2 regions of the Rhodobacter sp. 24-YEA-8 genome follow, and region 1 is predicted to be linked to the other one. Evidence: riboswitches for the same ligand, from Rfam matches in the RefSeq annotation. Region 1 holds a riboswitch; the other holds the start of a gene.
What was found. A riboswitch is a leader RNA that binds a small molecule or an ion and turns the genes downstream of it on or off. The one in region 1 is predicted to bind thiamine pyrophosphate.

Region 1 (5,865 bases):
CCGAGGGCGGCAAAGGCGTAAAACTCCGGCGCCAGTGCGGCTGATGCCGCCCAGTCTGCTGCGCTGAGATCCGGCAGGGAGGCGGGGGGCGCGGCACCCTGCAGGCGGATCAGCACATCCACCGCCGCCGTGTAGAGGGGCATTTCCGGCGCGGCACCCGCCTCAAGCAGCCGCGCATAAACGCCGTCGCCCAGATCCTCGATCAGCATGAGGCCGAGCGCCTCATCCATTGCCAGGGTCACCGGAGGCGAGAGGCCAAGCCCCGCCAGATGCGCCCCGATCCGGTGGAAATCACCGATATCATCGCCACAGCCGGGCGGCGCATCCATCAGAACCGCACCGCGATCGCCCATCACCAGTCGCTCATATGACCTGGCCGAGGCATCCCCCGCAAGATGGCTGCGCCGGGCCGCATCCCAGCCCGCCCTGGCCAGGAACTCTGTCTTTTCAGCCTCTCTCATGGCTTACCCGCAAGGCAGGCGAGAAAACCCTCCGGCCCGGTCAGCCCAAGCCGCCGGCCCTCACCCTCATAAGACAGGGTGACGCGGATCGCATCGGCAGGCGCATAGAGCCCCAGCCTGTCGGGCCATTCGATCAGAAGGATATCGCGCCCGATGGCTTCGGCGAGGCCCAGTTCCTCGATCTCGCCAATATGGCTCAGCCGGTAAAGATCGGCATGCCAGACCTCGCCGGCTTCGGTCTCATAGCTTTGCACCAGGGTGAAACTGGGCGAAGGCACGTCGATTTCAGCCCCCGCCATGGCGCGGATCGCCGCCCGGGCGAGATGCGATTTCCCGGCGCCGACCGGGCCCTCAAACAGCACCGTCATCCCGGGCCGCAGGCACAGCCCGAAGCGCGCTCCGAACAGGCGGGCCGCCTCTTCATCGGGCAGGAAAAGATCCAAGGACATCATGGCGCAACTGTCGGCTTTTGCCCGGTCAGGCGCAAGCCTCAGCCGATCTGGCCGCGCCGCCCGGCGGTCTGTCCGCGATCCAGCAGAATGTGATCAAGGATCACGCAGGCCATCATCGCCTCACCAACCGGCACCGCGCGGATACCAACGCATGGGTCATGGCGCCCCTTGGTCACAAGATCGACCTCCTGGCCGAACTGGTTCACGGTGCGGCGCGGCGTCAGGATCGACGAGGTCGGCTTGACCGCGAACCGGCACACAACCGGCTGACCGGTGGAAATGCCGCCAAGGATCCCGCCCGCATGGTTCGACAGGAACTCGACCCCGTCCTGGCCCATCCGCATCTCATCGGCGTTCTCGACCCCGGTCAGCGCGGCCGAGGCCATGCCATCGCCGATCTCGACGCCTTTGACCGCATTGATCGACATCATCGCGCTGGCCAGGTCAGAATCCAGCTTGCCGTAAAGCGGCGCGCCAAGGCCCGGAGGCACGCCCTCGGCCACCACCTCGATCACCGCGCCCACCGAATTATGCGACCTGCGCAGATCATCAAGATAGACCGCCCAGTCCTGCGCCGCGACGATATCGGGGCAGAAGAACGGGTTCTCGCGGATCTGGCCCGCATCAAACCGCAGCCGGTCGATCTTGTGTTCTCCCATCTGCACCATATAGCCAGTAATCGTCACCCCGGGCGCGATCATGTCGAGCACCGCGCGTGCAACCCCCCCCGCCGCGACCCTGGCCGCCGTTTCGCGGGCCGAAGACCGCCCGCCGCCACGATAGTCGCGCAGCCCGTATTTCAGGTGATAGGCGACATCGGCGTGACCGGGGCGGAAAGCTTGAGCAATCTCGCCATAATCCTTGCTGCGCTGGTCGGTATTTTCGATCATCAGCTGGATCGGCGTTCCGGTCGTCACCCCCTCGAACACCCCCGAAAGGATCTTCACCTCATCGGCCTCACGCCGCTGCGTGGTGAATTTCGACGTGCCGGGCTTCCGCAGATCCAGCCAGGGCTGGATATCACCCTCGGTCAGCCGCACGCCCGGAGGACAGCCATCCACCGTGCAGCCAAGCGCCGGGCCGTGGCTCTCGCCCCAGGTGGTGACGCGGAAGAGATGGCCGAAGGTGTTAAGGCTCATGACGGTGCTCCGTGCTGACAGGGCGGGCTGACACAGGCGGCATAGCGCCCGGCCGTCGCAGGTTACAACCTCATTCCACAAAAAAGTGAAGCACGGGGTTGAAATCGCATCGCCTGCCCCCATTTCACGACTGCGGGCCGGGCCCCTCTGGCGCTCAGGGCCAGTTTCTTTCGGGAAACGCCTGGCGTGATGTCGGACCGCATCGGGAAAACGCGCCCGATGGATTGCCCGGCTTTTTCCCGATCCGTTTCCACGGCTCAGATGACGGTCATTCCTTCCGGCGCCTTGTGTAAAGGGCTACAGTCGGATGGAGATCCTGCTGACACTATTTCTGGGCAAGCCGCTCTGGCTCTGGCTCACCTTCCTCGCAATCGTCTTCGTGCTGCTGGTTCTCGACCTTGGCATCCTGAACAAGGGCGACGCGGAAATCGGCGTCGCGAAAAGCCTGAAACTCTCGGCCTTTTACGTCACACTCGGCGTCCTTTTCGCGGGCTTCGTCTGGTGGCAGATCGGGCCCGAGGCCGCAGGCCTCTACCTCACCGCCTTTGTCGTCGAGAAATCGCTGGCGATGGACAATGTTTTCGTCATCGCGATGATCTTCGGCTTCTTCGCGATCCCCCGCAAATACCAGCACCGGGCGCTGTTCTGGGGCATCCTCGGCGTGATCGTGCTGCGCGGGCTGATGATCGGGTTTGGTGCGGCTCTGGTGCAGAACTACCACTGGGTGCTCTATATCTTTGCGGCTTTCCTGATCTTCACCGGCTTCAGAATGCTGCTGGCCAAAGATGACCACGACCCGGATATTGCCAATAACCCGCTGCTGAAATTCCTGCGCCGCCGCCTCAACGTCACCGATCAGCTCCACGGTCATGCCTTTACCGTGCGCCAACCCGACCCGAAAACCGGCAAGCTGAAACTCTTTGCCACGCCGCTCCTGCTGGCGCTGATCATGGTGGAAATCGCCGATGTGGTCTTCGCGGTCGATTCGGTCCCGGCGGTCTTCGCGATCACCTCTGACCCCTATATCGTCTTCACCTCGAATATCTTCGCGATCCTCGGGCTGCGCGCCCTCTACTTCGCCCTCGCCGCCATCCTGCACCGCTTCGCCTATCTGAAATATGCGCTGGCGATCCTTCTGATCTTCATCGGCTCCAAGGTCTTTGTCGCGGATCTCCTCGATCTCGAGAAATTCCCGGCCTCGGTCTCGCTCGGCGTCACCTTCGCGATCCTCGCCACCGGCGTGATCGTCTCGCTGTGGAAGACCCGCGGCCAGCCCGCTCATGTCACCCTCCCGGGCGAGCCGGGCGACGACCACCCTGCCCGCCACTGACCTCTGAAAGGGGCGCTCACCCCGCCCCTTTCATCTGTCCTTAAATATCCCGGGGGGAGAGGCGCTTTTGCGCCTCCGGGGGGCTGGCCCCCCGCCCCCGCCACCCCTTGCGCCGCACCGGCAATCCCCTATGCTCCACCCTACCTCGGGGTGCCCGTCACGGGCTGAGATGCGTCATGCGGACCCGTTGAACCTGAACCGGCTCATACCGGCGGAGGGAAGGTGCATCGGATCCCCCCTTGCGCATCGCCCCCGTCGCAACAGGAGGACCTCCATGCGCCCGATGCGCCCCTTCCTTGCGGCATGTCTCGCTTCCCTGCCCCTGGCAGCAGCGGCCGAGACGCCCGTGCTCACCGTCATGACCTATGACAGTTTCACTACCGAATGGGGCCCCGGCCCGGCGGTGGAAAAAGCGTTTGAAGAAGTCTGCGGCTGCGATCTGCGCTTTATCACCGGCGGCGACGGTGCGGCCCTGCTGGCCCGCCTCCAGCTTGAGGGCGCCGCCACCGAGGCGGATGTGGTCCTTGGTCTTGACAACAACCTGACCGCCCAGGCGCGCGCGACCGGACTTTTCGCCCCGCATGGAGAGACGGCCCCGAGCGGCCTGCCGGTCGCGTTTGAGGATGATCTTTTCCTGCCCTGGGACTGGGGCTGGTTCGCCTTTGTCTATGACCGCACGAAAACCGCGATGCCGCCTGAGGACTTTCGCGCCCTTGGCGACAGCGATCTGAAGATCGTGATCCAGGATCCGCGCTCCTCTACCCCGGGCCTTGGCCTGCTGATGTGGGTCAAGGCAGCATATGGTGACCGCGCTCCCGAGATCTGGGCCGGCCTTTCCGACAATATCCTGACCGTGACACCCGGCTGGTCCGAGGCTTACGGCCTCTTCCTCGAGGGCGAGGCAGATATGGTTCTCTCCTATACCACATCGCCCGCCTATCACCGTCTGGCCGAAAAAGATGACAGCAAGGACTGGGCCGAATTTGCCGAGGGCCATTATCTGCAGATCGAGGTTGCGGGCATTCTCGCCGCATCGAAACAGCCGGAACTTGCAAAGGATTTCATCGCCTTCACCCAGTCGCCGGCCTTCCAGTCGGTGATCCCCGAGACAAACTGGATGTATCCTGCGACCGAGATCGCGCTGCCCGAAGGGTTCGAGACCCATCGTCCGGCGAAATCGCTGCTGCTGACGGCCGATGAGGCGCTGGAGGCGCGGAGCCCCGCGCTGGCGGAATGGCAATCCTCGCTCGGGCAGTAATCCTTACCGCCGCGCTCCTGGTCACCGCGCCTCTGGCGGCGGTGGCCTTCAGGGCGGGCGGCCTGCGGCTCAGCATGCCCGACCTTGCGGCGCTGCGTTTTACCCTGTTGCAGGCCGGGCTTTCAGCGCTGATCTCGGTCGCGCTGGCGGTGCCGGTGGCCCGCGCACTGGCGCGGCGGCGCTTTCCCTTGCGGGGCCTTCTGATCACCCTGATGGGGGCGCCGTTCCTTCTGCCGGTGATCGTCGCGGTGATCGGTCTGATCACGGTTTTTGGCCGCTCGGGCTGGGTCAATAGCGGACTTGCCGCGCTCGGCCTGCCCGGGTTCAGCATTTACGGGTTGCATGGCGTGGTCATCGCGCATGTCTTCCTGAACCTGCCGCTGGCGGTGCGGATGATCCTTCAGTCCTGGCTTTCCGTGCCATCCGAGCGCTTCCGACTGGCGGCCTCGCTGGGCTTTGGCCCGCGCGACATCGCGCGACATATCGAGCGCCCGATGCTGATCTCGGTGCTGCCCGGTGCGCTGGCGACCGTTTTTGCGATCTGCCTGACCTCTTTCGCCGTGGCGCTGACGCTGGGCGGTGGCCCGCGGGCAACCACGCTCGAGCTGGCGATCTACCAGGCGATCCGGTTCGAATTCGATCTTGGCCATGCGGCGGGATTGTCGCTGATCCAGACCGGAATCGGCGCGCTGGCCGCCCTGCTGGCCTGGCGGCTTGCATCCGCGCCAGGTTTCGGCGCGGGCCTTGACCGGGCGCTGCCGCTGCTGGCCCCACCGGGCTGGCGGCGCCTTGCAGATGCGGTCTGGCTTTTGCTGGCGGCGGCTTTCCTCCTTCTGCCACTTCTCGCGCTGATCCTTCGCGGGCTGCCGGGGCTGGCGGAACTGCCGCCCAGCCTCTGGGGGGCCTCGCTGCGCTCGGTTCTGGTTGCCCTGATCTCAACCCTGGTGACGGTGGCGGCGGGGCTGGTCCTTGCGCTGGCGGTGGCCCGGAGCGGCGCGCGGGGGATGGAGCTGACCGCCGTGCTGCCGCTGGCGGCCTCGGGGCTGGTGCTCGGGACCGGGCTGTTCCTGATCGCACGGCCCTTTGCCTCGCCCGGGCAGCTGGCGCTGCCGGTGACGGTGCTGGTCAATGCGCTGATGGCGCTGCCCTTCGTCTACCGGCTGCTGATCACCGATGCCCGCGCGCTGGAGGCGGATTACGGCCGCCTTGCCGCCTCGCTGGATCT
Region 2 (5,865 bases), 1.9 Mb from region 1:
ACCGTGACCGAGATCGACAGCGGCCGCGACGGCGAAGACGAGATCGTATAGGTGCGCTGCACATTGCCCTTCGCGCCCTTTTTCGGATCAACCGGCAGGTCGAGCGTCACGAACTGGCCCGGCTGATAGTCAAACCAGGCGCCCGAGGGCGCGCGGAAGGTGAAGGTGGCAGTATCCGGCGTCTCGGGCACGACCATGGCGCATTCAAGATGCTCCGCATCATCCCAGGGTTTCGCGGACCAGTTAAGCTGTTGCCTTCCCATGATTTATTCCGCCGCCAGTGCCGGGCCTGTGCCGGAAACAGGGCCAAGGCGTTGCGTCATGATGCCCGCATACCAGTCCACGAACTGCATCACCCCTTCTTCCTGGATCGGGGAATAGGGCCCTGGTTCATAGGCGGGCGAGAGAATGCCCTTCTGGTTTTCTTCGACCACCTGGCGGTCTTCGTCATTGGTGTTGAGCCAGACACGGGTCAGGGTTTCGAGATCATAATCGACGCCCTCGACCGCATCCTTATGGACCAGCCAGTTGGTGGTCACTTGCGTCTCGGTCGGGCTGATCGGCAGGATGCGGAAGACGATGGCGTGATCGCCAAGGAAATGGTTCCAGCTGTTCGGGTAGTGGAAGAACAGAAGGCTGCCGGCATCGTTGAAGGGCATGGTGCCCATGCGTTTCGCCACCGCCGCCTTTGTCGACATCGTATAGCTTTCGGCGCCGTTGAGCAGCGGGATGCGGGCGAGCCGCCATTGCATCTGCGGATGGTTGGTGAAGCGCGAGGGCAGGCCGGCCGCCTCGCAGCGTTTCCAGTGTTCGATGATGTCGGGCGAGGCCGAATCGGGTCCCTCCATTGCCGTCATGCGCGGGTTGTCGGAATAGGTCCGGCACAAAGACGGGTGCGCGCCGCCGCAATGATAGCATTCGCGGTTGTTCTCGATCACCAGCTTCCAGTTGCCGTTTTCGACGATGGTAGAGCTGAAAGCGACCTTTGCATCCGCGAGCCCCGAGGGGGCCAGATACGACATCAGCTTCGGCGCGAGGTCGGAAATGGAAGGGGGCACATCGGCGAGACAGATGAAGACCATGCCGCCAAGATCGACACAGTGCACCTTCTTCAGCCCGAATTTCGAAGGGTCGAAATCCTCGCCCATATCGCGGGCGAAAATGAGCTTGCCTTCGAGGTCATAGGTCCATTGGTGATAGGGGCAGACAAGGTTCGTCGTCGAGCCATTGGTCTTCGCGCAAAGCCGCTGACCGCGATGGCGGCAGACATTGTGGAAAGCGCGGATGCGATTGTCTTTGCCTTTGATGATCACCACCGGATAGGCGCCGACCTGAAGCGTGGCAAAGGCGCCGGGTTTCTCCAGCTCGCAGCCCGGAATGGCAAAGAGCCATTCGCGATACCACAGATGTTGAAGATCAGCCTCCAACACCCCGGGATCGCAATATAAATCGCGCTCTAAGGCATAGCCGCTCTGGCGTGCCAGAAGGCGGGAAAGGGTCTCGGACTGGCTCAGCATTCGCTGTCCTTCGCGTTAGCCCGCGCGCGCTGCGCGGGCAGGTTTGACGTGCGATGGACAACAGGCGGCGAAGGGCCCGCGCGGGGATGGACCCGCGAGCCTGTTGCCGCTTCGCCGCCCACCGCGGCTCGACATCTCGTGCAAGGCTGGTTTCCGGGCTTGGCGAGCGGTCTTTTCAACCCTGGTCGCGACACCTTCCCGGGCTCCTCCGCCCAGTGGTCCTTGTCGCGCCTCTCAGCCTCTACCGTTGCGGGGGCAGCGCCGGCTTTGACCCCTTGCGGGACCGCACCGGCTTCCCAATTCTCCGCTGTCGCCAGCGGCACCTTGCGAGGCTGAATTGATCACAGTGCGGCGGCCGGGATTGTCTGTTTGCGACATGTCGCAAAGCGGAACAGACAGCGGCCCTGTAAGCAGCCTCATTCGCGCTGAAAGCGGGATTTTGCCGGTTGCCAAACGAAAATGCTCCGCTTAACGATTGGGCAACTTACTCGTTGGGGTGTCCCGGGAAACCGGGGCTGAGAGGCCGCAAGGCTAACCCATCGAACCTGATCCGGTTCATACCGGCGGAGGGAACGGGTGGTCTGATCGTGTCTCTGGCGGCCCGTTGCGGCTTGCCCGGACGCCAGTCTCCCCAAATCTTTTCGCCGGTCATTGGGGGCATGATGACGGCGATAGCTTTGACCATAGCGGGGTCTGATTCCGGCGGCGGCGCAGGGATCCAGGCCGATCTCAAAAGTTTCGCGGCGATGCGCGTTTACGGGGCCAGCGTGATCACCGCGATCACGGCGCAGAACACCCGCTCGGTGACAGCGGTGATGGCCCTGCCGGTGCAGATGGTCCGGGCGCAGCTTGATGCGGTGTTCGATGATCTTGCCGTGGGCGCGGTGAAGATCGGGATGCTGGGCGATCCGGAACTGGTCTCGACCGTAGCGGCGGCGCTGAAGGGGCGTAATCTGGCCCTGGTGGTTGATCCGGTGATGGTGGCGAAATCCGGCGACCGGCTGCTCGCGGCCGAGGCAGTCGCGGCGCTACGCGAGGAGCTTTTGCCGCTTGCGACGGTTTTGACCCCGAACCTGCCCGAAGCGGCCGATCTTCTGGGCGAAAGCCAGGCCAGCAGCCATGGGGTGCAGGAAATACAGGGGCGCGCGCTCCTGTCGCTTGGGCCGGCCTGGGTGTTGATGAAAGGCGGTCATGCCGGGGGGGCAGAATGCCGCGACCTGCTGATCGGCCCTGAACCCCATGTTTTCACGGCAGAACGCCAGCAGACCAAAAATACCCATGGCACCGGGTGCAGCTATGCCGCAGCGATTGCGGCAGGGCTGGCGCAGGGGATGACAATCCCCGATGCGGTGGCGCGGGCGCATCGCTGGCTCCAGGGGGCGATCCGGGCAGCGGATGCGCTGCAGGTCGGATCCGGCCATGGGCCGGTGCATCATTTCCACGCGCTCTGGCCGCAATCATGAGCAGCGTCCATATTCTCGGGGCCGGTGTCATGGGCCTTGTGATGGCCAGTGAACTTACGGCGCGCGGCCATGAGGTCACGATCTCGGACCCTGCCGGAGGCCCCGGGCCGCAGGCCTGTTCCTGGTGGGCCGGCGGTATGCTGGCGCCATATTGCGAGGCGGAATCGGCAGAGGAACCGGTCGAACGGCTGGGGGCCGGCGCGGCCGCCTGGTGGCAATCCCATACCGGGCTGGTCACCGGGGCCGGGACGCTGGTTCTGGCCGATCCGCGTGACCGGGGCGATCTGGCGCGCTTTGCGCGGCTGACCAAAGGACATCAGACCATTGGCGGTGATGAGATCGCACAGCTTGAACCCGATCTGGAAGGCCGATTCCGCGAGGGGCTCTGCTTCAGAACCGAAGCACATCTGGCCCCGCGCGCGGCGCTTGGCGAACTGGCCCGCCGTCTCGCGGCCCGGGGGATCGTGGTGACGCCCGAGCCGTCAGAGGCGCCGCTGACCATCGACTGCCGGGGGCTCGCGGCGCGCGACAGTCTCAGTGACCTGCGTGGTGTGCGCGGTGAGATGCTGTTGATCCGCTGCGAGGGCGTGAGCCTTTCGCGCCCGGTCCGCCTCCTGCATCCCCGCATCCCGCTTTACATCGTGCCGCGCGGCGACGGGCATTTCATGCTGGGCGCCACGATGATCGAAAGCGGCTGGCGTGGCCAGGTGACGCTGCGGTCGATGATGGAGCTGATGGCGGCGGCCTGGACGATCCATCCCGGTTTTGGCGAGGCCGAGCTGGTCGCGACCGGGGCCGATGCGCGCCCCGCTTTCCCCGACAATCTGCCCCGGATCCGGCGGCGGGGCGATGTAATCTTTGCCAATGGTCTCTACCGCCACGGATTCCTCCTCTCGCCCGCCTGCGCGCGGATGGTGGCGGAACATCTCGAGACCGGCGCACAGCCCGAGTTCATGGATGAGGTGAGGACATGAGAGTTTTCGTGAATGGAGAGGCAAGGCTGACCGGGGCGCGCACCCTGGCGGCTTTGCTTGAGGAACAGGGCTTTGGCGTAGCCGTGGCGACTGCGGTGAATGAGGTCTTCATCGCCAAAGTCGCGCGGCTGGAAACAGAAATACAAGAGGGCGACCGTGTCGAAGTGCTCGCCGCCATGCAGGGGGGCTGAGATGCCGGTATTCTACGGAACTGCTGTTGAAAGCGCGCTGATGCTGGGCACGGCACAATATCCCTCGCCGAAGATCCTGGAAGACGCGTTTCGCAGCTCTGAGGCCGGGATCGCCACCGTCTCATTGCGCCGCGAACAGCGAGATGGCGGTGACTTCCGCGCGCTTGTGGCAGATCTGGGCGCGAAGATCCTGCCCAATACCGCTGGCTGCCATACGGTGAAAGAGGCCGTGACCACGGCCCACATGGCGCGCGAGCTGTTCGCGACAGACTGGATCAAGCTTGAGGTGATCGGCCATACCGATACGCTGCAACCCGATGTCTTCGGACTGGCAGAGGCCGCCCGCATCCTGATTGCCGACGGGTTCAAGGTCTTTCCCTATACGACCGAGGATATTGGCGTCTGTGCGCGGCTGGTCGAGGCCGGTTGTGAGGTGCTGATGCCCTGGGGCGCGCCGATTGGCTCGGGGCGGGGGCTGATGAACGAATATGGGCTGCGCGTGCTGCGGGCAGAGTTTCCCGATCAGGTTCTGGTGGTCGATGCCGGGATCGGGCTGCCTTCCCATGCGGCGCGGGCGATGGAGCTGGGCTTTGATGCTGTGCTTCTGAATACGGCGGTGGCCAAGGCCGGTGATCCGGCGCGGATGGCCGGGGCCATGGCCGGGGCGATCCGGGCGGGCAGGGCGGCCTATCTCGCGCAGCCGATGGAACCGCGCGATATGGCCGCGCCCTCGACACCCGTGGTGGGGAGGGCGTTTCTCGCATGACCCTGCCGCGTTTCTATCCGATTTTCGATTCTGCTGCCTGGGTGGCGCGGATGCTGCCGCTTGGGGTCCGCCTGGTGCAGCTGCGTGTCAAGGATCGCAGCGCTGACGAGACGCGCAGTGAGATCCGCGAGGCGCTGGACCTGTGCCGCGCGCATGATGCCATCCTTGTGGTCAATGATCACTGGCAGCTTGCAATTGAAGAAGGCTGTGACTGGATCCATCTCGGACAGGAGGATCTTGATGCCGCCGATCTGGTAGCGATCCGGCGGGCCGGGCTGCGGCTCGGTATATCGACCCATGACGAAGAAGAACTGGCGCGCGCGCTGGCGCTGGGCCCGGATTACATCGCCCTGGGGCCGGTCTGGCCGACGATCCTGAAACAGATGAAATGGCATCAGCAGGGGGTGGAAAAGCTTGCCGACTGGAAGGCCCGGATCGGGGATATCCCGCTGGTGGCGATCGGCGGTCTGACCCCCGCGCGCGCGGCAGAGGCCTTTGCCGCCGGGGCGGATCTGGTTTCAGTGGTGACCGATATCACACTGAACCCCGACCCCGAGGCACAGGTGCGGCACTGGCTCGGGGTGACGGGATGAGCCGCTATGCGCGCCAGACCCTGCTGCCCGGGATCGGGGCCGGGGGGCAGGCGGCTTTCGCCGCGGCGCATCTGCTGGTCGTGGGGGCCGGGGGGCTGGGCGTGCCGGTGCTGCAATATCTGGCCGGTGCCGGTATCGGGCGTATCACCGTGATCGACCCGGACCGGGCCGAGGAAAGCAACCTTCACCGACAGCCGCTTTATGCGGGTGGTATCGGCGCGCCGAAGGCTGCACTTGCGGCAACTGCGCTGCGGCTCCTGAACCCTGACTGTCAGGTGACGGCGCTTGTGGCGCATTGCGATCCTGCAACTGCACCCGACCTGGTGGCGGCGGCCGATCTCATCCTCGATTGCGCCGATAG

Region 2: another riboswitch for thiamine pyrophosphate. It lies ahead of thiD (bifunctional hydroxymethylpyrimidine kinase/phosphomethylpyrimidine kinase); the one in region 1 lies ahead of thiB (thiamine ABC transporter substrate binding subunit).

The regions. Positions count from the first base shown of each region.
Region 1 covers NZ_FNSK01000001.1:2,796,401-2,802,265, forward strand. Annotated here, with positions in the region: gene BLW25_RS13580 (aminoglycoside phosphotransferase family protein) at 1-461, opposite strand, end outside; gene tsaE (tRNA (adenosine(37)-N6)-threonylcarbamoyltransferase complex ATPase subunit type 1 TsaE) at 458-910, opposite strand; gene aroC (chorismate synthase) at 952-2,052, opposite strand; gene BLW25_RS13595 (TerC family protein) at 2,360-3,382, shown strand; TPP riboswitch at 3,519-3,619, shown strand; gene thiB (thiamine ABC transporter substrate binding subunit) at 3,666-4,640, shown strand; gene BLW25_RS13605 (thiamine/thiamine pyrophosphate ABC transporter permease ThiP) at 4,616-5,865, shown strand, end outside.
Region 2 covers NZ_FNSK01000001.1:926,698-932,562, forward strand. Annotated here, with positions in the region: gene BLW25_RS04650 (FAD-binding oxidoreductase) at 1-263, opposite strand, end outside; gene BLW25_RS04655 (aromatic ring-hydroxylating oxygenase subunit alpha) at 267-1,517, opposite strand; cobalamin riboswitch at 1,644-1,859, opposite strand; TPP riboswitch at 2,000-2,106, shown strand; gene thiD (bifunctional hydroxymethylpyrimidine kinase/phosphomethylpyrimidine kinase) at 2,180-2,980, shown strand; gene BLW25_RS04665 (FAD-dependent oxidoreductase) at 2,977-3,954, shown strand; gene thiS (sulfur carrier protein ThiS) at 3,951-4,145, shown strand; gene BLW25_RS04675 (thiazole synthase) at 4,147-4,911, shown strand; gene BLW25_RS04680 (thiamine phosphate synthase) at 4,908-5,504, shown strand; gene BLW25_RS04685 (HesA/MoeB/ThiF family protein) at 5,501-5,865, shown strand, end outside.